Regions from separate parts of the Desulfitobacterium metallireducens DSM 15288 genome, predicted to be linked through region 2. Evidence: riboswitches for the same ligand, from Rfam matches in the RefSeq annotation. Region 2 holds a riboswitch; each other region holds the start of a gene.
What was found. A riboswitch is a leader RNA that binds a small molecule or an ion and turns the genes downstream of it on or off. The one in region 2 is predicted to bind cobalamin.
Positions count from the first base shown of each region.

Region 1 (5,910 bases), 970 kb from region 2:
TTCTTTACTCATTATTTTGAACTTAGATAGCTGAAATATTAGATCTAGGTTTACCTAAAGAAGGGGATTACGCCGATTAAAAAAAGTATCTCTGAGAGTTCAATGCTGGCCCCGTATAGATCTCCGGTTAATCCGCCCAAAAGGCGTGCGACTTTCTTTGAAAAGTAGTAAATAAAGAGAATGGAGAAGAGAAAACCAATCAAACCAGCCAAACCTAAAAGATAAACGGTCAGAGCCAAGCATATTAAGCCTTCTATAGTAAAAAATAAGGGCTTTTGAAGTGAACTTTCGTGAAACCCTTGCCCGAGTCCTTCTTCGCGAGCATAGGGATAAAAGAGAATTCCAAACATAAAAACCCAACGTGATAGTATCGGCATGATAAGTAGGGTTAAAATAGGTGCAAAATGAGTGGAAAAGGACACGAGGGGAACGCTTTCTTGAAGAAGTCCTGCTACGAGTGTGAATTTGAGGAGGAGAAGGGCGCTTGCGCTTAAAGCACCAAACGATCCAACTCGGCTGTCTTTCATGATTTCAAGCATTTTTTCAGGGGTCCGAGCTGACCAGAGGGCATCCATGCTATCCATGAAGCCATCCATATGAATGCCGCCTGTTAAAATTAATTCTTCAATAATCAAGGCAGTAGCAACAACAAGGGGGGGATAAAAGTTTAGCAAAAGGAGAGCACTTAAGCTCAAAATAACGCCAAGCAGCAGACCGACGATCGGATAATAACGCTGACTAGCAGTAAATTCTTCTTGGGAGACGTCTGTTGGTGCGGGGAAAGGGAGGCGTGTCAAAAAGGTTGCAGCAATTATAAATCCACGCATAATTAATGATGCTCCTGTCGTGGTTTTAAAGAATCTAGAAGTTCCTGCCCTGATTGTTTAACTTCAAGGGGGTAACCTGAAACGACCCAGAAGACTTTATCAGCTTTGTGAGCAAGTAGCTGGTTGCCTCGTCCTGCTAAATCCCGGTAAGAGCGGGACATCGGATTATCAGGGACGATTCCTTGTCCCACTTCATTTGTTACCATAATGACCTGCGGAGTTATTTCCTGGGCCAGGGTTGCAGCTTTTCGAACTTGGTCGAGTATTTTTTCCTCTGCTTCGGGAGTTAAGGTATCGGGGTAATGGGAATCTGAAGAAGAGCTCAAGGACTTAAGCATGAGATTAGAAAGCCAGATTGTCACGCAATCCAGCAGGATAACTGCATTTTCACTGCGGATTCCTTCCAACACTGAAGGAATATCGAACGGTTCTTCAATGAGTTCCCAGTTGCTGGGGCGTTGCTGTTGGTGTTTTTGGACTCGCCATGCCATTTCCTTATCGAAGACTTGCGCTGTAGCAATATAGATAACGGGTCGACCGGGGTGGGCAGCGAGTTGTTCAGCAAAGGTGCTTTTACCGCTGCGTGCTCCGCCGGTGATAAGTATGAAGTTAGACATTAGAGTGTTCTGCCTCCTTAGGTTGGGTTATCATCTCCACTTCCGAGTGCACCCTCTATCCGGCCGAGGTGCTTGAAGTTTTATGAGTATAAATATTCTTTTAAATTTCTATTTCACCTGCTTTTTGTTCTTAGTAGTCTTTTCCTTTATCTTGGTTTTTACTTAGAACTATTAAAGCGTACTTATCGATGGAGAGCTGACCTCGTTAGCAATGTTGATTCTGAGGTCAGCTCTTTATCATTATTTTTGTGTTGTATCAGTTATTAAGCGAAGTATTAGATTAAAAGTCTCCTGTGGTGACGCCAGCTGATTCGAAGGTTGCCATTTCATCAGCGATTTTGAGGGCAGCTTCTACCATTGGAAACATGAGGGCGGCGCCTGTTCCTTCACCAAGTCTCATGTGGAAATCAAGTCGAGGTTGGAGGCCGAGTTGTTTTAGGGCTAAACGGTGGCCCTGTTCTTCTGAGTTATGAGAGGAGATCATATAGCGGGCAGAGATGGGGGCAAGTTGTGCAGCTGTAAGTGCAGCAGCTGAGGAGATAATGCCATCAAGGATGATGGGGATATGTTGATAAGCAGCTTCGAGAATCGCTCCAGTTAGGGCGGCAATTTCAAGGCCTCCAATTTTGGAGAGGGTATCAATAGGGTCAGAGGGGTCAGGTTGATTGACTTCGATGGCTCGTTTAATGACATCTTGTTTATGTTTTAGGGCCTCATCGCTGACTCCTGTGCCGCGCCCGGTCACTTCTTCCACGGAGTGGCCGGTAAAGACTGAGACTAGGGCAGCACTCGGAGTGGTATTGCCGATACCTACTTCACCCGTTGCTAAGAGATTGACGCCAGAGTCGACTGTTTTAGCTGCAATCTGTGCACCAGTAAGCAGCGCGAGTAGTGCTTCTTGACGGGTCATAGCAGGGCCTTCAGCTATATTATTGGTCCCATTCTTAACGCGATTGACCATCAGTTCGGGGGGGTCTAAGGGGGCAGCAATTCCGATGTCAGTTGCGATGACTTTAGCGCCACCGTATTCGGCAAGGACATTGATACCTGCACCTCCTTCGAGGTAACTATAGAACATTTGAGCAGTCACTTCTTGGGGAGCAGCACTGACTCCTTCTGTTACAACACCATGATCTCCGCCCATGAGGAGGACAGCTTTTCCTTCAATTTTCGGTTGTGAGGTGCGGAAGATTCCCGCAAGTTGTTGGCCAATATCCTCTAAGACGCCTAGGCTTCTGGTAGGTTTAATTTTTACATCTAAGCGTTGTTGCATGGCTGAGATAGATTCCTGATCGAGCTTTTCAATTCCACTCGTAAGCTCTTTTAAGGCGGACTCAAGGGCTTGTTCGTCCGCTTCTTTGAGATTATTGTTTAGACCATGAAAATTCCTACTCGTCCTTTTTGTTGTCATTTTAAATCTCCTCCATTTAGTTTTTATTTTTTGTAAAAAATAAAGTCCCGCCACAATTTTTATTGTGGTCGGGACTTTTCCGTCATCGCCGCCGCTTTCCAATACCCCGGAAAGACTTTTCTTCTTAGGCAGGTCTCCTGGCTTAGACTCAAGCACCCTGACGCTCCTTCCCAGCAAATGCCAGTGGATTAGCGAGGGCTCATCTTTACAGTGGTGGGTCCGCACCGGATTAACACCGGTTTCCCTATTCTCCCCGTGAGGGGCACCTAAGAATAATACAATTAAATTTACCTTAAGATTACCAAAGATTCGGAAAAAGTCAAGTATAAAATATGGGTCTAATAGATGATACAGGAGCTTGTAACCATTGTCCAAATCTAACATAGTCTATAGTAGAACGGAGAAGTGAGATGAAATTGAGCACTTGGTCCAGGAATATTTCACTGTAAGGGTAATAAAGGGGGAGATTTAATGAGCGAAGAATGTACGAAATTACCGGGAAGCTTAATACGCATTAATATTCCAGGAGGAGCTGTCATTAATCTTTTAGACTTGCTGGAAGTGGCTTCACCAGATGGAATTTGTATAACTGTTCGTAGTCCAAGACTTGGTGAAGAGCATACGGCGGATGATGAAACGGATTCTACGCGCGGTTCACTTGTTGATATGGTGAAGAAGGCTAAAGCTGTGATTGATGTTCTCAATTGAAAAGCAAAATGGAACCGGAGGGTGAGTAAGCTCACCCTTTTTATCATGCGTGGAAAATTGTGAATTGAGTAAGGTAAGAAACATAAATCTATGATATAATACAGCTAGTAAAAAATAGAGTGGGGTGGCATTGTACTACAACACTTTAATCGAAGGAGTTTATATATATGAAACGGGGAGAATTGAGACAATCGGAAACATTGAAATATGAGGATTTAAAGGATAGATGCTTAAATGGGACAGCACAAACCCAAAAATACGCTTATCTATTAGAGGGTTTAATCATTTATAGATCACTGCGTGAAGATCCAGTCGTAAAGAGCTTACAGAACGTATTCACTTCATTAACTCAAGAGAAGGTTGATTGGGGTCAAGTTTATCGAAACTATCATACATTTTGTGCACTAGCAACTGAAGAGAATTGGCCGGAATATTTATGGGATCTTGTCCTAGAAGCGGACAATGTTTTTTCGCGTCAAGCTGGTTTTAAAGCGTGGGGAAGTTTAGATCTCGGACTTAAAAATCTCGTTATTCATGATGTAAAGGCAGTCCAGAAGATCGCTTCTCTTCAACCAGAACAACTACAACGAATGGTTTGTGGAAGAATGGATATAGAAGCTGAATTGGGAACTAACTCAGGGGTAGAGTGGCTCGGAAGGATGGAACAATGGCCTTTATGGGCTCCCCAAGTAGGTGAGATTCATCAGGATCCTAGCCGTGCAGGACAGTTTTTAGAAAAAATGCGTAATGAAGTTAAAGCAGTTTTACGCGCAGACGATGACGAAAAGGCGGTTCAAGAGTTAGCCTCTTTCTATCAAAAAATTGGCTCCGGTCTAATGGCAACAGGATTGGCCTTTAAATGGGACGGGAATGCTAAACTTCTCGTTACGGTAACTCCAGATCCAATCCGAAAAGAACAGTTAATCGGCCAAGAGCGAGAACAGGGCATTCTTTTAGAAAACACGAATTTCTTCCTTTCAAGATACCCAGCCAACAATGTAATTCTTTATGGAAACAGGGGAACGGGTAAATCATCTCTCGTCAAGGCTCTTCTTCAGGAATATTGTGATCAGGGGCTAAGATTAGTGGAACTTTCCAAGCAAGATTTAACCGACTTTCCTTTGATTATTCGTTTTCTCGCGCCTCAACCTCAAAAGTTTATTCTCTTTATCGATGATCTTTCGTTTGAGGAAACGGAGTTAGCCTATAAATCGTTGAAGACCGTTTTAGAGGGAGGCTTGGAAAAGCGTCCTGATAATGTTCTTATTTACGCGACCTCGAATCGTCGCCATCTTATCCGTGAAAACTTCTCCGAGCGTCAAGGCGATGAGATTAATGTCCGTGATACTATGGATGAAAAACTTTCGTTAGCGGATCGTTTCGGGATCACGATTACGTTCCCCTCACCAGACCAGGAGGAATTCTTGCGGATTGTGGAAGAATTGGCTGTGCAGGAAGGATTAGCACTCGAAAAAGCGCAACTTCGCCAGCAAGCCCTCCGCTGGGTCATGATGCATAATGCGCGTTCAGGTCGTACCGCTCGGCAATTTATTGACTATTTAGCGGCTCAACAGAAGATCAATTTGAAGAAGTAAAAGGTAACTTAAATATAAAAATTTAGAATGAAATTAACTGATAATCTTTAACTAAGAAAAGTGTGGTAACCCACACTTTTCTTAGTTAAAGAGGGTTAGGTAGACCAAAACAGCATTGAGTGAGACAATGAGCGTCACGATAATGATTCCCATAACATTGGTCAGTTTTTTATTCGCCATTTCGCCCATCACCGATTTTCGACTTGTAATTACAAGAAGCGGGATAATCGCGGCCGGAAGGGCGAAACTTAAAGTGACTTGGCTCAGAATTAGGATTTTCATGGGATTGAGTCCGATCCAGAGCAGAATCATCGCGGGGATCATCGTAATAATTCGACGAATGTTAACCGGAATATCCAAACCGATAAACCCTTTCATCATATTTTCTCCTGCCATTGCGCCAACCGTTGAGGAGGAAAGACCCGAGGCAAGTAAGGCCAATCCAAATGCGCCACTTGAGAGATTACCAAGTAAAGGGGAGAGTGAGCGATGTGCTTCTTCAATTGTTTCGACAGGCTGCCCGTTTGCATAAAAAACGGAGGCAGCAACGACGACCATTGCGGCGTTGACCAAAAAGGCGATGTTCATTGCAAAGATGATGTCAAAGCGTTCCATCCGAAAATGCCTTTTGATATCACTAAGTTTCTCACTTTTTCGTCGGGATTGAACGAGTGCAGAGTGAAGAAAGATAACGTGAGGCATTACAGTGGCTCCGAGCATTCCCACGGCGACTAGAACACTGTCTGGACCTA
Region 1 covers NZ_CP007032.1:1,739,544-1,745,453, reverse strand. Annotated here, with positions in the region: gene cobS (adenosylcobinamide-GDP ribazoletransferase) at 51-827, opposite strand; gene cobU (bifunctional adenosylcobinamide kinase/adenosylcobinamide-phosphate guanylyltransferase) at 830-1,444, opposite strand; gene cobT (nicotinate-nucleotide--dimethylbenzimidazole phosphoribosyltransferase) at 1,725-2,855, opposite strand; cobalamin riboswitch at 2,966-3,140, opposite strand; gene DESME_RS08325 (hypothetical protein) at 3,327-3,563, shown strand; gene DESME_RS08320 (ATP-binding protein) at 3,731-5,158, shown strand; gene DESME_RS08315 (Nramp family divalent metal transporter) at 5,240-5,910, opposite strand, start outside.
Region 1: it holds a riboswitch for cobalamin, as region 2 does, so the genes downstream of both, cobT (nicotinate-nucleotide--dimethylbenzimidazole phosphoribosyltransferase) here and DESME_RS03685 (bifunctional cobalt-precorrin-7 (C(5))-methyltransferase/cobalt-precorrin-6B (C(15))-methyltransferase) in region 2, are expected to answer to the same signal.

Region 2 (5,910 bases):
GTTCCCTGTATAAGACCCGTAATGGTGTGAATGATAATGATCGATACTCGTACATCCATTCATAGAATGAACGTGCCCGCCCCCAGGGTAAGGTATACTTGGTCCGGTACAGCCTCTAAAGCAGTGGACATGACCCTGATCGAAGGAAGTTATTCCATCGTAGTAATGAACATGAGAAGGACCCATTGAAACACTAGGCCCAGTTACTCCGCACATCCAGTGAATATGACCGTTAGCACAGGATGTGCGTGCTCCAAAAGAATGAATATGATAGTCAGACGAAACCATTAGATTCACCTCGCCTTCATATTCATAGCTTATGCATATTTAAGTACAAGGGTGAAACTTGGCAGATCTTTTAAATATCGTGAAGGAAGATGGAGTAAATTTGCCGAACTTCTCCTAAAATAATAGAGTATAAAATAAGAAAGAGACTTATTCTTTAGAGGAAGGCGGAAGGAAGAGTTTGAGTCATAAAGATAAGGATTCTCATGAATGGCGGATGGGGTATACCACAGGAAGCTGTGCTGCCGGTGCGGCAAAGGCTGCTTGCCTTCAACTTAAAAATGAACTAAAACAAATAACTGTTGAAATCCCGTTGCCGAGTGGAGAACGCTTAAATCTTCCTCTTAAATGGGTGGAAAAAGAAAGTGTTTGGGGTAATGCTGGGATTATAAAAGATGCTGGGGATGATCCTGATGTAACCCATGGCTTAGAGATTCAAGCTAAAGTACGGGTTCTGTCTAATCAAGGAGAAATTCACATTCGTGGGGGTAAAGGAGTCGGCATTGTTACTAAAAAAGGGCTCCAAGTACCAACTGGCGAAAGTGCGATCAATCCGGTTCCTCAACAGATGATTCGAAAAGCCATCCGTGAGGTATTTCCTGAAGAAGAAATTGAAGTGATTATCGAAGCGCCTGAGGGTGAGCGCATAGCTCAGCATACCTTAAATCCAAGACTAGGTATTGTTGGGGGAATCTCTATTTTAGGAACTACGGGAATTGTTCGGCCTATGTCAGAAGAGGCTTTTAAGAATTCGATTTTACCGGAACTGGATCAAGCGATCGCTTATGGACATCAAACGATCATTTTGACACCGGGTCATTATGGATTTAGGACAGCAACTGAGAAATTAAAAATACCAGCAGAAGCTGTAATTCAGATGAGTAATTTCGTCGGCTTTATTTTGGAGGAAGCTGCTTATCGCAAAATTAAGAATGTGATTTTATTAGGCCATATCGGGAAGCTTTTAAAAGTTGCGGGAGGAATTTTTCATACTCATAACCATGTCGCAGATGCACGAATGGAGATTTTAGTGGCTCATGCTGCACTTCATGGGATCTCTTTGGAGCAGTTAAGGAGTATCGCTGAATTTCCTACAGCAGAAGGAGCGGCAACAGAGCTAATTTCCTTGGGTGAACAAGATCTAATCCATGAAATTGCCGCTTTAGTGAGCCGGCGTGCAATGGAACATGTTCAGGAAAAGGTGAAGGTGGGAACGGTGCTTACTTTATTAGATGGAAGTTTCATTGGATGGGACGATACAGCCCAACAATGGATTCAGTCAAAATGGCAGTGGCCCCACGAATATGAATTTTAATTTTAAGCTTTTTAATCTAATTAAAGGGATTTTGGCAATATCTCTAGAATTATCAGAGACAAGAATGAAATGAATAATTAGAAATCAAGGTTCCTCTTCGGAGGATGAAAAGGGAAGCCGGTGTAATTCCGGCGCGGTCCCGCCACTGTGAAACAAGGAGTTCCTTTCGATATACCCACTGGGAAACTGGGAAGGGGAAGGGAGCATCGACTTGAAGCCAGGAGACCTGCCTTGAGCATTTACTTAACCTACGAGCGATAGGGGATGAGTTTAGTATGCGCAAGCAAATAAACCATGATGAGTCGGTCGAGACTCATCTTTTTTATTTTACATTATGTTAGAATATTCAGATATAGGGAAGAATTTACAACATAGCGGAGGTTGTGGAATGATAAAAGTCATTGGGATCGGACCGGGGAGCAGGGAATGGTTACCGCCTGTAATTGACCAAATTGTTGCATCCTGCGAAGTATTATTTGGAGGAAAGCGTGCACTCGAACTTTTTCCTAATTTCCCGGGTGATTGCATCATTTTGTCTGGAAAATTGAGTGAGACTATCCAAGAAATACGCTTGGCTTTAACTGAAAAGAAGCAAGTGGGTGTTTTGGTGTCAGGAGATCCTGGATTTTATAGCTTTCTTCCAATGTTAAAGCGTGAGTTTCCCAAAACGGAGATTAGCGTTTATCCCGGAATAAGCTCCATGCAGTTTGCCTTTGCACGAGCTGGTTTGCCATGGCAAGAAGCTGAATTACACAGCGTTCATGGTAGGCCACTGAACCGTTTGCCATTAACGTTTCAAAAGCCTTTAGCCATATTAACAGGTGGAGAAAATACCCCTCAGAAAGTTGCTGCCTATTATGATGGATATGGGATAAATTTAAAAATATCATTGGGAAATCTTCTAAGTTATCCAGAAGAGGAATGGGTTACCACTGACGCACAAATGCTGGCACAAGAGAAAAAAACGTATAATCATGCAATCGTCCTTCTCTATCCTCCTTCATTAAAAGAAGGAGACAATCTAGAGAACACTCAAACTTTGGAAAATGCGGGCTTGGGAATTCCTGATGAAGAGTTTATTCGTGGTAAAGTACCTTTAACAAAAGAGGAAATTCGGGTTCAGGTTCTTGCTAAAGCTAAGATTCAGGAGAATGATAAGGTCTTAGATGTGGGAGCAGGGACGGGTAGTTTAAGTATTGAGGCAGCTCAGTTAGCACGGCGAGGATGGGTTTTTGCCGTAGAAGAAGATAATGAAGCTCAAGAACTTATTTTGTTAAATCAAACGAAATTTGGGATTCCCAACTTACAACTCGTCCGGGGTACAGCTCCTCAGGCCTTTGAAAAAGTTCCTCAAGTTGACGTGTGTTTGATTGGAGGAAGTCATGGCCAACTCAAAGAAATTTTAGAAAAGGCGCCACTGCGATCTGGTGGAAGAGTTGTTTTAACGGCAGTTACCCTGGAGACTGTGGGGCGGGGGTTGGAGCTACTCCAACAGCAGGATTTTGAGGAGATTGATGTGATCTCAATTCAGGCAGTCCGCTGGAAGGGGATTAAGGATTTTCATATGGCTCAAGCCATGAATCCTGTCTTTATTTTGAACGCAAGGAAAAGGCAATTAGAGTAAGCAAGCGTATGGCTGAACGTCTCTAAGATATCTCAGCATGTAACAAATGGAAGGAGAGAAATATATGACAATAGAAGGTAAATTTTACGGAATTGGAGTTGGACCAGGCGATCCTCAACTGATCACGGTAAAAGCGGTTGAAGTGCTTAAACAGGTTGACGTTGTTGCTGTGCCAAAATCCCGGATGGATCGGGAGAGTGTGGCCTGGGAGATTGCTAAAGGGCACTGTCCGTCGGATATTCAACTGATGGAATTAGAAATGCCAATGACGTCAGATGAAGCAATTCTCCAGGTAGCTTGGCGAAATGCGGCTACACAAATTTTATATGCTCTGCATTCTGGAAAATCGGTTGCTTTTTTGACTTTAGGGGACCCCTCTTTCTATAGTACATACACCTACCTTTTAAACCTTTTAAAAGAAGAACTGCCTTCAGAGCAAATTGAAACTGTTCCGGGAATCATGGCTATGGCTGCTGCAGCGGCTAAAGTGAATCAGCCGCTAGCTACCGGAGATGAACCGCTTCTTGTTTTGCCAGGGATTGAAGGGGTTGATAAATATCCCGAAATTCCGAATCTGGTGGTAATGAAGGTTTCACGCAATCTGCCAGAGGTCCTGAAGGATCTCCACGAAAGTGGGGGAAAGGCAGTTTTGGCAACTCGAGTAGGACAAGCTGGTGAAGAAATTCGTGAACTCACTGAGCAGGAGGAAGCAGGAAAAGTCGATTATTTAAGTCTTGTGTTGATTAACAGGTCAGTGTGATATCCAGAAAATTTGCATTGGAGGGGATAGTGTGGTTGAGCGTAATAAAGGTCAAGTCATTTTTGTAGGAGCAGGACCTGGTGATCCTGAACTGCTAACGCTTAAAGGCAAGAGAGTTCTTGAAACAGCGGATCGGGTAATCTATGCAGGCTCTCTCGTCAATCCAGTGATTTTGAATTATTGTCGGGAAGGAATTCCGTTATACGATAGTGCAGGCTTAACTTTAGAAGATACCCTGCGCATCATGATTGAAGGAGTAGAGCACGGAGAAACCGTGGTAAGACTTCATACGGGGGATCCGAGTGTTTACGGAGCGATTCAGGAGCAGATGGAACCTCTTGAGCAACGGGGAATTTCTTATTCCGTGATTCCTGGAGTGAGCTCAGTTTTCGCAGCAGCAGCTTCGGTAAAAAGAGAGTTTACGCTTCCTGAAGTCAGTCAGACCGTGATACTCACCCGTTTGGCGGGGCGCACGCCTGTACCCGAAAAAGAAAGCTTAGCAGAGCTTGCTAAACATCAGGCAAGTATGGCGATTTTCCTCAGTGTGCAAGATATGAGCCGTGTGGTTCAGGAATTATTAACAGGCTATGCTCCCGAAACACCTGTTGCAGTAGTTTACCGGGCAAGCTGGGAGGATGAACAAAAAGTTATTGGAACCTTGGCAACGATCGAAGAGAAAGTTAAGCAAGCAGGAATTCGAAAACAGGCTCAAATTTTGGTGGGAGACTTCCTTAATTCTCACCAAGGCTTGAGATCCAAACTCTATGACCCAGAATTCAGCCATGAATACCGGCTTGGTCAGAAGTCATGAAGCTCGGTGAAAACTTGAGGGGTCCAATTGCTGTGATTGTCCTTACGAATCAGGCATGGACTATGGGCGAGAAAATTATGAGGAGTTTTCAGGAATATGAGGTTAGCCCGGAGATGATGGAATTATGGATTCATCAGAAATGCCTAACTTCTAAACCGGATTGCCTTCTAGAAGCTGAAGAGCCCCACACGTTTGAACGACTGGCAGATATTTTACCGGAATTATGGAAGAAATCGGTTTTGCTGATTTTTGTTATGGCAACGGGAATTGTGGTTCGGCAGATTGCGCCTTTAATCCAAAGCAAAGATCGTGATCCAGCAGTCCTTGTCCTGGACGAGAAGGGCCAGTTTGTGATTTCTTTGCTCTCTGGTCATCTTGGAGGGGCTAATGCTTGGGCCAAAGCGCTTGCTGATCAGATTAAGGCGAAACCGGTGATTACGACAGCAACTGATGTTCAGGGCTTGATTGCCCCTGATGAATATGCACGGAGACTGGGATGGGCGGTTAAGCCTGTAAGCGGCTTGAAACATGCTAATCGTTGCCTTTTAGATACAGGATGTCTTAAGGTTTGGTTAGAGATCGGTTTGTCATTAGAGCATACGTTAAAGAAGGATGAACATTATATTTTTGTCGATGAAGATGAAAAAGAGAGTGCTCAGATTTGGGTTACTCCCTTTCATAAATCTCATTCAAACGGTAATCTACCATGGATTACTTTTGTTCCCAAAGCGCTAAGCGTAGGGGTGGGAAGTCGTCGAGGAATTAGTAAAGAAAATGTTTTAGAGGCTATACAGGAATCATTATCTATAATTGGTGCTTCTGAGCAGAGCGTCTCAGGGATATTTAGTATTGATCTTAAACAACAGGAAGCCGGGATAATTGAAGCGGCTTACGAGATGGGCGTTCCGTTTCAAACGTTTTCGGCTACTGAGATTCAGACCCTTGTGGAACAACGGAGATTGTCTCAATCAGAGTTTGTAAAAGAGAAGATTGGAGTGGATGGAGTATGCGAAGCAGCCAGTCTATTGGGGACGAGACATGGAGAATTGATTCTTCCCAAGCAGAAACAAAGCGGAGTCACGGTCGCGATCAGTATGGAAAGATTTTTGTCGTAG
Region 2 covers NZ_CP007032.1:765,625-771,534, forward strand. Annotated here, with positions in the region: gene DESME_RS15565 (YmaF family protein) at 1-288, opposite strand, end outside; gene cbiD (cobalt-precorrin-5B (C(1))-methyltransferase CbiD) at 503-1,600, shown strand; cobalamin riboswitch at 1,671-1,848, shown strand; gene DESME_RS03685 (bifunctional cobalt-precorrin-7 (C(5))-methyltransferase/cobalt-precorrin-6B (C(15))-methyltransferase) at 1,989-3,224, shown strand; gene cobI (precorrin-2 C(20)-methyltransferase) at 3,289-3,984, shown strand; gene cobM (precorrin-4 C(11)-methyltransferase) at 4,016-4,795, shown strand; gene DESME_RS03700 (cobalt-precorrin 5A hydrolase) at 4,792-5,910, shown strand.

Region 3 (5,910 bases), 350 kb from region 2:
CTACAACGAAGCAACGCTGACCGTAGGGGTTCCAATACGGAATTCGGATCAAAACGTAGTTGGTGCAGTCTTGTTACATTCACCTGTTACAGGTATAACCGAAACTATTGATAAAGCGATTCATATGTTAGAGATCAGTCTTTTGGCCGCTCTAATCCTTGCTACAGGCTTAGGAATATTCTATTCTTTACTTTTTACTCGCCCCTTGAAAGCCATGAATCGCACTGCCGTAGAAATGACGCGTGGCAATTATGCAACGCGAACAGGAATTAAACGTGAAGATGAATTGGGACAATTAGGAAACTCGCTTGACCAACTTGCCGAGAAGCTGGGTTACACGATTGATCAGCTTTTTCAGGAAAAGGGCAAAATAAGCGATATAATCGCCAGCATTTCTGAAGGAATAGTAGCCTTTGACCTGAATTTTAATTCACTGAGTATTAATAGTGCGCTTTCGGAAATCATGAATCAGACTTTGGTATACTCCAATGAAGGACTAAAAAAGGACTTTGAAGCTTTGGCGATCTACGACTCACTTGAACGAGTTATTATGGATAAAAAGTCGTTGCAAGTCCTCAAAGATTGGAAGGGGAAAAAACTAAGATTTACTTTATCTCCTATCATTGACAATCAAAACAAAGTTACGGGAAGTGTCGCCCTAGTTCAAGATATTAGTGAAAGCGAACGCCTCGAACAACTGCGTAAAGATTTCGTTGCTAACGTATCGCACGAATTCAGAACACCTTTGACGGTTATCAAAGGATCTGTCGAGGCCTTGATGGATGGGACTGTTGACCAAACACAGGATATCGAGCATTATTACCAAAGAATGCTAGCTGAAACCAAGGGGTTGGAGAGATTGGTTGGAGATCTGCTTGAGCTATCCAGGCTTCAGTCCGGAAAAATCTCAATTCATCAGGAAGAGATCTACCTTCCAGGCCTTATTTCCGATGTCATTAAGAGTCTGCAAACATTGGCCGATAAAAAAGAAATCCAAATCGTTTATCAAGGGTTGCCCAATGTTCCTGTCCTTAATGGGGATTATGATCGTTTAAGACAATTATTCGTGATTTTTATTGACAATGCGGTGAAATATTCTCATACTTCAACAGTGATAACAGTTGAACTAAACGTAATAAAAGATAGTACACTCCAAGTCAAGATTAAGGATCAAGGTTATGGAATTCCTCAAGAAGAACTGCCTTATGTGTGGGATCGCTTTTATAAAGCAGATAAGTCGCGTCAAAGTAAGGGCACAGGACTTGGGTTGGCTATTGCTAAACACTTAGTTCAGCTTCATCAGGGTCAGGTATTCATGACCAGTGAAGAGGGGAAAGGTACAACCGTTACAGTACAACTTCCTTTAAATATTTGTGCAGATTAGTGTATGGATTTGACACAGACAAGGGTAAAAGTTATGATATTCGTATATACCCCCTGCGGGTAATAATGATGAAATAAGATAAATACGGGAAACGGGTGAAATAAACAGATGATCAGCGTCACTGAAAAGGCTGCGAAAAAGCTTAAAGAACTTATCGCGAAAAAACCAAATTCACAAAATACGGTGATAAGGGTTTCTTTCGGGGGATTTGGCTGAGGCGGTCCTAATTTTAGCTTAACTCTGGATGAGTTAAATCAAGAAAGCGATAAAGTTGTTGAATGTAAAGGAATTAGAGTGGCATATATTTCCTCCATTGAAGAGTATATTGATAATGCTATTATTGATTATTCTAACTTTTTCTTAAATCGCGGCTTTTATATTAAAGGGTCAGGACTATCGTCTTGCTAGGAGGTAATAATGAGTCATAAATTTGATCCAGCTCATAAAGATAAACTTAAAGCCGAATGGCGAATAAAGGCCATACCCCCAGTGCAAACCTTACAAAGATTAGGGCTAGTTGCTGAAGATAGTGTAGCTGATATTGGTTGTGGAATTGGATTTTTTGCGATTCCAGCAGCTAAAATCGTTGATTCATTGAATATAATTTATGCGTTGGATACATCAGTAGAAATGCTCGCTGAGGTTGAAAAAAGGATGAGGGAGGAAGAGCTTTCCAATGTCATTCCGATAAAAAGTGAAGAGTATAATTTTAAACTTTCTTCTGAATCAGTAAGTTTTGCGCTTTTGGTTACAGTTCTTCATGAGATTGAAAACAAGGAACGATTTCTTCAGGAAGCCCGTCGAATTCTGAAACCTGCTGGGAGAATAGCCATCATAGATTGGGAGAAAAAGCCGACTGAGATGGGCCCGCCGCTTAACCACCGTCTCAGTTTAGAAGAAGTCGAGGAGCTTTTGATGATGACCGATTTTGAAGTCAATCAGGAACACCATTTTACCGAAGCATTTTATGGCCTAGTTGCTGTAAAAAAATAAGAGATTTTAGAGCTAGATATAATATCTTTTGTGGTAATAAAGCATGATGATTCGCTTTTTACCTTGTAAACTTCAATAAGAATATTGAACACATTTCAACCAGAATATTTAATTAGATTAAAAGCGGATGGAGGTAAAGAAGCAATAGAAGATGGCTATAGTTTTATCAATTCATATTAGTGACAAAAGGGGACCCTAAAAAATGATGTTGCAGAAGTCAAAGTCCTTGAAGGTTGAGGACTTGAGGGGGATGCACACGGGGGAAACTAGTCATTGAAAATAAATAATAAGAACAAAATAAAATTGGAGGGTTTCACAATGAAAAAAATAGCAATTCCAACTAATGGTGAGGTTTTAGATGCCCATTTCGGCAGAGCTTTAGCATTCACAGTCTTTGAAATCGAAGGAAATGAAGCGCGTAAAGTAGAGGTTCTCAGCGCTACTGGCCTGCAGCATCAACATGAAGGACTTGCAAGTATGTTTAAACGTGATGGGGTAAATGTCCTCGTCTGCGGAGGTATTGGTGGGGGTATGATCAATGGTCTTAATGCTGTAGGTCTGGAAGTAGTTACAGGAGCTTCGGGAAATGTGGTTGATGTGGCGAATTCGTATGCCAAGGGGAATCTTGTGAGTACCGGGTCTGTCTGTCATGAACATGAACACGAACACCATTAAGAATAAGAACCAGGTAAAGTAAAGATTGAGAATATCTTTCAGAAAAATCTATACAAACAATCTTTTTTGATGCTATAATTAGTAAGAATTAAATATCTGGACATGAGTGATTTTTCCTGAGGGAAAAATTTAAAAGGGAAGTTAGTGCAAGCTAACGCGGTACCCGCCACTGTAAGAGGGAGTTAACTTACATAGTGTCACTGGGGATATACCTGGGAAGACGTAAGTTGATGAAGATCTTGAGCCAGGAGACCTGCTCATACCAAACATTACGACTACCTACGGGATGTTAGGAAGGTGAATGCTTGTGTCTGCGGTTTTCGTACCGGATACTAGTTATGAACTCTGAACCCTTCTGTTGGTGAAGGGTTTTTTTTATTGGAGGTAAACACGAATGTTCATTCTTTTGGGAGAAACGGCTGCAGCACGTGAGATCAGTGAACATCTTAATAACAAGAGGATTGAGTATAAACGAATTCAAACCTGGTCAGAGAAGTCTAGTACGCAAATACCTACGGCCATTCTTGATGCCAGCCATCCTTCCTGTGGTGCTAAGTTTACCTCGTTGGGTAAATGGTGCGAACACCAAGGAATCCCCTTTCTGCGGCTGGAAAGACCTGAGACTCAGCTTCCGACCAACTCCTTAATTTCTTCAGTACATAATTGGGAGGAAGCCTTGCTTCATTTGGAACAATGCGTCGAGACACTTTACCAAGCGAAAGGTCGACCGGTTACGATTTTTGCGACGACAGGGAGCCATCAACTCGAAAGTATGGTGAATAGTTCTTTTGCCAGCCATGTTCGTTTCGTTGTGCGTGTTCTTCCTGAAGGGCGCATCGTACAGAAATGCCAGGATATGGGCATCCACCCTAAAAATATTGTTGCGATCCAAGGTCCCTTCTCAAAAGAGCTAAATCGGGTATTATTTAAGTCTTATGGAGCAGATATCATTTTAACACGAGATAGTGGTTCTGCCGGTGGGACGGATACCAAAATATTAGCTGCCTTAGAACTGGGGTTAAAAGTTGTACTTCTAAGGAAGACCAAAATAAGCGGAGGATTGACCATGAATAATGTTAATGAATTACTGGATTGGGTAGATAAGTATCAACAAGCGGAATCTACCTAAGGGAATAGAAAATGAGGAGGTTATCAGAATGAAAAAAAGCATATTACTTGCCTTAGTTTACTGTTTATCCGTATTTGCCCTCTTTCCTGATAACGCCTATGCCATGCATATCGCTGAAGGATTTTTGCCCATGAAGTGGGCTGCATTCTGGTGGATTGTCATTCTCCCTTTTCTGATGGCGGGGTTACGTTCGATCAACAAAACGGTGAAAGATAATGCTAACCTTAAAATGCTGCTGGCGATGGCAGGGGCCTTTGCTTTCGTTCTTTCGGCCTTGAAAATTCCATCAGTCACGGGCAGTAGTTCACACCCAACAGGTGTAGGCTTAGGAGCTATTCTTTTTGGACCTGCTGCAATGAGTGTGCTCGGGGTAATCGTTTTAATCTTTCAGGCTGTTCTCTTAGCTCATGGCGGCTTGACTACACTCGGAGCGAACACCTTTTCCATGGCAATAGTTGGACCTTTTGTTTCTTATGGGATCTATAGAGGCCTTCAAAAGTTGGGCGTTTCAAGAAGCATTTGTGTTTTCTTAGCCACAGCTTTGGGTGATCTTGGTACTTATATAACGACTTCTCTCCAGTTAGCTTTTGCTTTTCCATCTACTCAGGGCGGTGTAATGGCTTCGGCCACTAAATTTATGGGCATTTTTGCTGTAACTCAGATTCCTCTGGCGGTTAGTGAGGGTTTGCTTACAGTCTTAGTATTTAATCTCTTGACTAAATACAGTAGTAAGGAGTTAAAGCAACTTGCGATTTTCAGCACCCCAAAAGATTTAGAACTTGAGGTGAAATAATGAAATCTATTATGAAAAATATTTTATTGATAGTTCTCGTTGTTGTCTTAGTGGCTATCCCATTATTCATGGTTAAAGGAGAATTCACAGGAGCAGATAGTCAAGCTACAGATGCCATCATGAGTATTGAGCCTAATTACAAGCCTTGGTTTAATTCAATTTATACGCCGTCGAGTGGTGAGGTTGAGTCATTCTTGTTTGCACTGCAAGCGGCAATGGGGAGTGGAATTGTTTGCTTCTATCTGGGTTATAAAAAAGGGCAACATAAGAAGTCTCATGAAGAAGCTTATCATGATTAATATTGATCAATATGTTTATGCGAACAAACTTTTAACAATTCATCCTGCTGAGAAATCTTTTTTGGCTATGGCGACCATGGTTGTCTGTTTAATTTCAACCTCAATCTATACACCAATAATGGCTTTGACTTTAATGGCTGGATTAATTATCTTTAAGGCGGATATTCCTGCTAAGTTCTTTGGACATTTGATGCTGATCCCCATTGCATTTTTAGTAATGGGGGAACTCACCCTGGCGATTTCAATCTCCGATCATGCTGAAGGTTTCTTGTATCATTTTGTTGTAGGCGATATTCTTATAGGGGTTACAGCTACAGATTTAGACAAGGCTGTTCTGCTTTTGAGCAAATCGCTAGGTTCTGTTTCTTGTCTCTATTTCCTTGCTCTCACGACACCGATGCTTGAAATTACTTCCGTACTTCGTAAACTAAAGGTGCCTGCTCTTTTCCTTGAATTGATGAGTCTTATTTACAGGTTGATCTTCGTTCTATTGGATTCGGCTGCAACGATTCGGACTTCACAGAGTTCACGGCTAGGATATGTGAATTGGAACAGCTCTTTTCGTTCAACGAGTCAGTTATTTTATGCTTTATTAATAAAATCTTTTCAACGTTCTCAGGCGCTTGCGACTGCTCTG
Region 3 covers NZ_CP007032.1:1,114,025-1,119,934, forward strand. Annotated here, with positions in the region: gene DESME_RS05400 (ATP-binding protein) at 1-1,384, shown strand, start outside; gene DESME_RS05405 (class I SAM-dependent methyltransferase) at 1,802-2,377, shown strand; gene DESME_RS05410 (NifB/NifX family molybdenum-iron cluster-binding protein) at 2,696-3,052, shown strand; cobalamin riboswitch at 3,140-3,327, shown strand; gene DESME_RS05415 (precorrin-6A/cobalt-precorrin-6A reductase) at 3,447-4,181, shown strand; gene DESME_RS05420 (energy-coupling factor ABC transporter permease) at 4,210-4,974, shown strand; gene DESME_RS05425 (energy-coupling factor ABC transporter substrate-binding protein) at 4,974-5,273, shown strand; gene cbiQ (cobalt ECF transporter T component CbiQ) at 5,266-5,910, shown strand, end outside.
Region 3: it holds a riboswitch for cobalamin, as region 2 does, so the genes downstream of both, DESME_RS05415 (precorrin-6A/cobalt-precorrin-6A reductase) here and DESME_RS03685 (bifunctional cobalt-precorrin-7 (C(5))-methyltransferase/cobalt-precorrin-6B (C(15))-methyltransferase) in region 2, are expected to answer to the same signal.

Region 4 (5,910 bases), 1.2 Mb from region 2:
AGGAAGACGATCCCGACGATGACGGAGCCAACTAAGGCTCTAGTGTCTGTTCTCAATAATTTTTTCTCCATTGAATTTTCCTCCTTAGATTTTGGTGAATCATTTATATTAATGGAAATACCCTATTTACGAGGTCGAGGGTAATTACCAATATCATGCTTATGATTAAGGCGATATCGTAAGGTTTAATCGCTATACTGGAAGAAAAGGTTCGGTTTTTGCTCCGTCCATAGCCCCTTAGCTCCATGGCTAGAGCCGTTTCTGTCGAGCGTCGGACGGCGCGATATAAAAAAGGCAGGAAGGTTGGAATAAGGGCTCTGATCTTGTCCCAAACACTGTTCATGGGAAGACCGCGAGTTCGCTGGCTATCGATTATGGACACATATTCTTCTTTCATGAGGGGGATGAACCGGGCGCCCAGTCCCACCAGCATAGCAAAGCGATAGGGGATTTTGAATTTCATCAGCATTAAGGTAAAGTCTTGAGGTGAGGATGACGTGAAAAATTGCATACTGGCAAAAACAATAATCGAGGCCTTGAGTAGGCCGGTGATTGCAAGGGGTACGGCTTCGCTGTAGATTGTAATGAGTCCCCATTGGTAGATGATTTCGCCTTCCCGGCAGAAGATCAACTGAAGAATCAGAGTCTGAAATCCCAAGAGCAACAGGATGCCAATCATGACTTTATACTGTTTTAAAGAACCGGTTATGAGAAGAGAAGCGGTAAGGCAGACCCCGAAAACAAGGCCTAACTGAACAAGGGTTCCACTGCTCAGTGAGAAATAGATCAGGAGAGCATACCAAAGCAGCTTTGTCCGGGGATCGAGCTTAGAAAGTTCCATTCTGAGCCTCCTTGAAGGAAATAAGCGGATGAAAATTCAGGCCTATCGCTTGAAGTTCAGCAAGATGTTCGTCAAGATCACGTGTTGCAATATCGAGTTGAAGTCTATGGTTATGCATCGCCACTAAGCGGTTAGAATACGTGCTAGCCATGCTCAAATCATGAGTAATTAATAGTATGGTTTTGCCTTTTTGGGATAAATCGAAGAGTTTGTCCATAATCCGATAGCCCTGGTTTTCGTCAAGACCCGAAGTCGGTTCATCAGCGATGATGAAATCTGGATCGCTGACGAGAACAGAGGTGAGGGCTAAAAGCTGGCGCTGACCTCGGCTTAAGCGTTGGGGATGCATTTTTTTATACTTTAGCAGCCCCAAAAATTCTAGAGACTCCTCAATTTTTTGATCCCTTATTTCCTGAGCTTCACCTCTTAACTTGAGTGAAAATCCAACCTCTTCTTCCAATGTACTGGCAAAGATTTGAAAGTCGGGGTTTTGAAAGAGGAAGCCAGCGTTCTGAGTAAACCGTTTAAGCTCACCCTGAGAAGGCTTTAACAGACCGACCAGTAATTTAGCTAAGGTTGATTTCCCTGAACCGTTTAAACCAATGACCGCTAAAAAATCACCCTTATGAATTTTTAGATTGAGGTCTTTACAACCTAATAAATTGTCTTTGTAATGGTAGGAGACATGGTTCATTTGAGCAATTATATCTGGAGGGCCGACGCGTTGCGGGGTGGGAGTACTGGCAGTACTGCTAGCGTTGGCAGAGATAGATTGTAATTTTCCTTCTCGATGGAGGATTTGATCTTGGTAATATGATTCAGGCGAATACTGTTTGATAATTTCACCGTCTTGAAGATATAAGACTCTGTTGGCATAGTTAAGGACTTCCTCGATTCGATCCATGACCAGAATAATCGTGAGCTTCTGGGTTTTATTTAAGAGACTCAGTCGCTGATAAAGCTCGAAGCGACCCTGAGGATCGAGCTCGGCGGTTGGTTGGTCAAGAATCAAAAGCGGTGCCTGGAGGGCTAAAACACTGGCTAAAACGACACGTTGGGCCTGCCCGCCGGAAAGAGATGCGGTCTGTCTCCTTTCATAACCTGCTAGACCTACAAATTCCAAAGTACGTTTTACCGTTTTGTTGATCTGCTCAAGGGGAATTTCCAGGTTGCCAAGACCGAAGGCTACGTCGTCATAGACCTCCTGACTAATCAATTGATTCTGTGGTTCTTGCATCATATAGCCAACATAATCGGACATTTTGTTGAGGGGGAGGTCCTTGACATCTTGACCGAGGAGGGTGATTTTACCGGTTAACTCCGCGTTATGAAAATGCGGGATGGCCCCTGTAATGGAGTGCAGTAAGACCGATTTTCCTGAGGCAACATCGCCGGTAATGACGAGGAAATCTCCTTGATATATTTCCAAATCGATGTTTTGGAGAGCTGGTTTTTCTGCCTGCGGAAATATGAGTTTTTCGATCTTGATTTTGGCAATCGTTTTCATAGCAATACACCTCAAAAAGTAAGATAGAAGATAAGAGATAGAAGTATAAAAGATAAAAGATAGTTAGAATATAAAAAAGTTCTAGCTTAATCAAAAAGCTAGAACTTTACCATTGTCCTTTTGGCGATATTTTATAGGCAGGTCTCCTGACTTATAGACTCCGATGTACGCCTTCCCGGTTATCCCAGTGGCTAATGCACATTTTCATCATCTAATTACAGTGGTGGGTCCGTCCAGGAATTCAACCTGGTTCCCTATTGTCCCTTGCGGGCACCTATTAAATATGATGTTCAATTGAGACCATATTAAATTGATTTGTAAATTTTGTCAATAGATCATTTATTAAAAAATTTTCAAAGGCAACTATAAAGTATTGAAAATTTAGAAAATTAAATATATTATGTATTTATATTCGCCCATCCTAGAGGCGACTGACATATAAGAAGGAGGTGATTATCAAACTCACTTGAATACTTCCCCTGAATAATCCCTTTAGAAAAACGAGATTAGTTAATGGAGAGGCATGAGAAGGAGGACGTTTAAATGTCAGAGAAAAAGGAATGGGCAAATCCTGCACCTGCAGGTCTCGTAGCGCTTGCTGTAGCATGTTTTATCTTTTACGCACTATTAAGCGGTAAAGTAACGGTAGGGGCCTTACCCTTGATGGGGGCCTGGCTGTTAGGTGGCTTTTTTATTCAGATTGTCGTTGGAATTATTGAACTTAAAGAAGGAAACAGCACTGGGGGTAATGTTTTTACATTTTTCTCTGCGTTCTTCATGTTGACGGGTTCAATTGAATTTTTTATTAAATATTTTGCTGCCGCTAACCAATGGGCAATTCCTCTCGATACTCATGTTGATGGATGGGCATGGTTATGTCTTGCCTTAGTTCTTCTGTTATGGTGTCCTGCTTACTTCAAGGGCACCAGCATTATGGCTACAGCGGTAGTTGTTTTAGAAATAGGCATTATTTTCATTGCTTTGATGGATATAGGCTTACTCGGTGGAAGCTTCAAACCTATTGCAGCTTATGCGTTGCTCATGACGGGCATCTTAGGAATTTATCTCTCTTCGGCAATGGTTCTCAATACTGCCTATGGGAAAACGATTCTACCTATTACGGGTCCATGGATAAAATAGTATAGAAAAAGTCCCTGCCCGATGTTAAAACCATCAGGCAGGGACTTTTTTGGCATTTTTAGGTGGATTTTTATGTACAGCAAATTCAGAATTAAGTGATATAATTAGGGTGTGCTGAAGAGGGGTTTTCAGTAGATGAATGATGTATAGGAGAGGTTGTTTTTGGCAGAAAATCTTATGTATGGCGGATTGGGACTGATTATCTTACTTGTTTTGGTTTTGCCGTTTACCATAAAAAAAGTGGAGCAGAACCTGGAATTTTTTCTATTTGTGATGGGTCTTTTGTCCGTTCTGATCTCACAGCAAATGACGCTGGAATTATTCAAGAAGGCCTTGGAAGAACCGATTATGATTACGGCCGCAGTTCTTGGTTTCGGTATAATTTTTAAAATCTTTAAAACAAAGATCAATCATATGATCCAAAGCGTTCAACGCCATGTACCAGCACGGTTATTGATGTTTTTAATCGTCCTTATCTTAGGATTGATGTCAAGTGTAATTACGGCGATTATTGCGGCTTTGCTTTTGGTCGAAATTGTCAACAATCTGAAGTTGGATCGCACCAGTGAAGTTGCTCTCGTGATTATTAGTTGTTTTGCGATTGGCTTAGGGGCTGCTTTAACGCCGATTGGAGAACCGCTAGCGACAATCGTCATTTCCAAACTTCATGCCGACTTCTGGTACTTATTCCGTAATTTTGGAGAACTCATCGTTCCGGCGATTATCGCGCTGGGTCTGTTTGCTGCCTTTTTCATTCGTACGGAACAGGAGCCTTTGGGTTTAGAAAGTTTACAAGAAGAGGAAAGCTACAAAGAAGTCGTTTTACGTGCCTTGAAAATCTACCTTTTTGTGATGGCTTTAACCTTTTTGGGGACAGGGCTCAAACCGATCATCGATCGATTTATTCTGGGTTTACCCAGTCAGATTCTGTACTGGATTAATATGATTTCGGCTATTTTAGATAATGCGACTTTAGCGGCAGCGGAGATCAGTGATAAGATGTCTCTTGATCAGATTATGGCTATTTTGCTCGGACTCTTAATCAGTGGCGGTATGCTCATTCCGGGGAATATTCCTAATATTATTGCGGCGAGTAAATTGAATATCCAGAGTAAAGAGTGGGCAAGGTTGGGTGTTCCTGTCGGACTTGTGATTATGGTCGCTTTTTATGGGATTATTTTTTATCTGATATAAGGGACTAAGGCAAACCTTAGTATTGAGGATTTGTTATGCGACGTTCAAGTTCGGGAATTCCCATGTTGGCATAACAATAAATTCGTTGGAGCGCATACGGATTGGATTCTGGGTCAGCCCAGCCTCGGGCAGTTGTGAAGCCTGCTAGATAACCATCCTCTTGAGTCAGTTTCATTACATGAGAATCGTATCCCCCAAAGGGATAGGCGATGTATTTGAGAGGGTATCCCAGAAGGCTTTCGAGGATGGCACGCGAATTTTTTAACTCTTCTGTTGTAGTTTCAGCGCTGACTTCTGATAAATTGGTATGATTCTCTGAATGACCACCGATTGTCCATCCCGCAGCTTGCAATTGTTGGAGCTGATCGGAGGTTAAAAAACCTTCTCCGTCAATATAGCTTGATACCATAAAGACGGTTCCGGGGAAATGATATCTTTGCATAATGGGAAAGGCATTGGTGAAATTATCGCGATAGCCATCGTCAAAAGTGATGGCAATGGGTTTATCGGGGAGTGAACCTTTGTTATAGAAGGCATTATAGAGCTGATCGAGAGTGATGACGTGATATCCGTTTTGCGATAAGTACTCCATCTGTTTCTCAAATTCTGTGGGGGGCATGCGCAATTCGTTGCCAGGCTCGTCCATAACGGAATGATAATAGAGAACGGGGACTCGGGTTGTTGTTCCTTGAGAAGTCATTGAGGAAAACGTTTCTGGGGAAATCTTCGAGGGAGGATTTTGCAGTAAAGCTTGAAACTGTGGATCGTCTTTTACAGGGTCAAAGTCTTTTTCCTCTTGAGCAGCTTCGCAAATATCCGGTTCGAGCGCAAGAGCGGGCTTTAAATATTCAATGACTTTTCCGACATTTCCTTGCCTGCCGTAGATACTGGCAATGCCGTAATAACTCCAGACATCTTTGGAATCTAGCTTAAGTGCCTCATGGTAACTATCAATCGCCTCAGTCCAGTGACCGGCCAGTTCGTGGGCTAAGCCTAAGTTAAAATGGGCATATACAAAATCGGGTTTCAGCTCAAGGGCTTGTTTAATCAAGACAATTCCCTCGTTTGTGCGGCCCTGAAAAGCGTAAGTTGCTCCTTTGCCATTTAAAGCTTGATAGCAGTTTGGGTCTAAAGTTAAGGCTTCATTAAAGAGGTCTAAGGCAGAAACAAACTGCCGCTCATAATAGAGTTTAAGCCCTTGGTCATATAGACTGAGGGCTTTTTTCTG
Region 4 covers NZ_CP007032.1:2,775,046-2,780,955, reverse strand. Annotated here, with positions in the region: gene DESME_RS13500 (hypothetical protein) at 1-71, opposite strand, end outside; gene DESME_RS13495 (energy-coupling factor transporter transmembrane component T family protein) at 104-841, opposite strand; gene DESME_RS13490 (ABC transporter ATP-binding protein) at 828-2,348, opposite strand; cobalamin riboswitch at 2,468-2,641, opposite strand; gene DESME_RS13485 (acetate uptake transporter family protein) at 2,892-3,488, shown strand; gene DESME_RS13480 (DUF1646 family protein) at 3,651-4,682, shown strand; gene DESME_RS15460 (polysaccharide deacetylase family protein) at 4,699-5,910, opposite strand, start outside.
Region 4: it holds a riboswitch for cobalamin, as region 2 does, so the genes downstream of both, DESME_RS13490 (ABC transporter ATP-binding protein) here and DESME_RS03685 (bifunctional cobalt-precorrin-7 (C(5))-methyltransferase/cobalt-precorrin-6B (C(15))-methyltransferase) in region 2, are expected to answer to the same signal.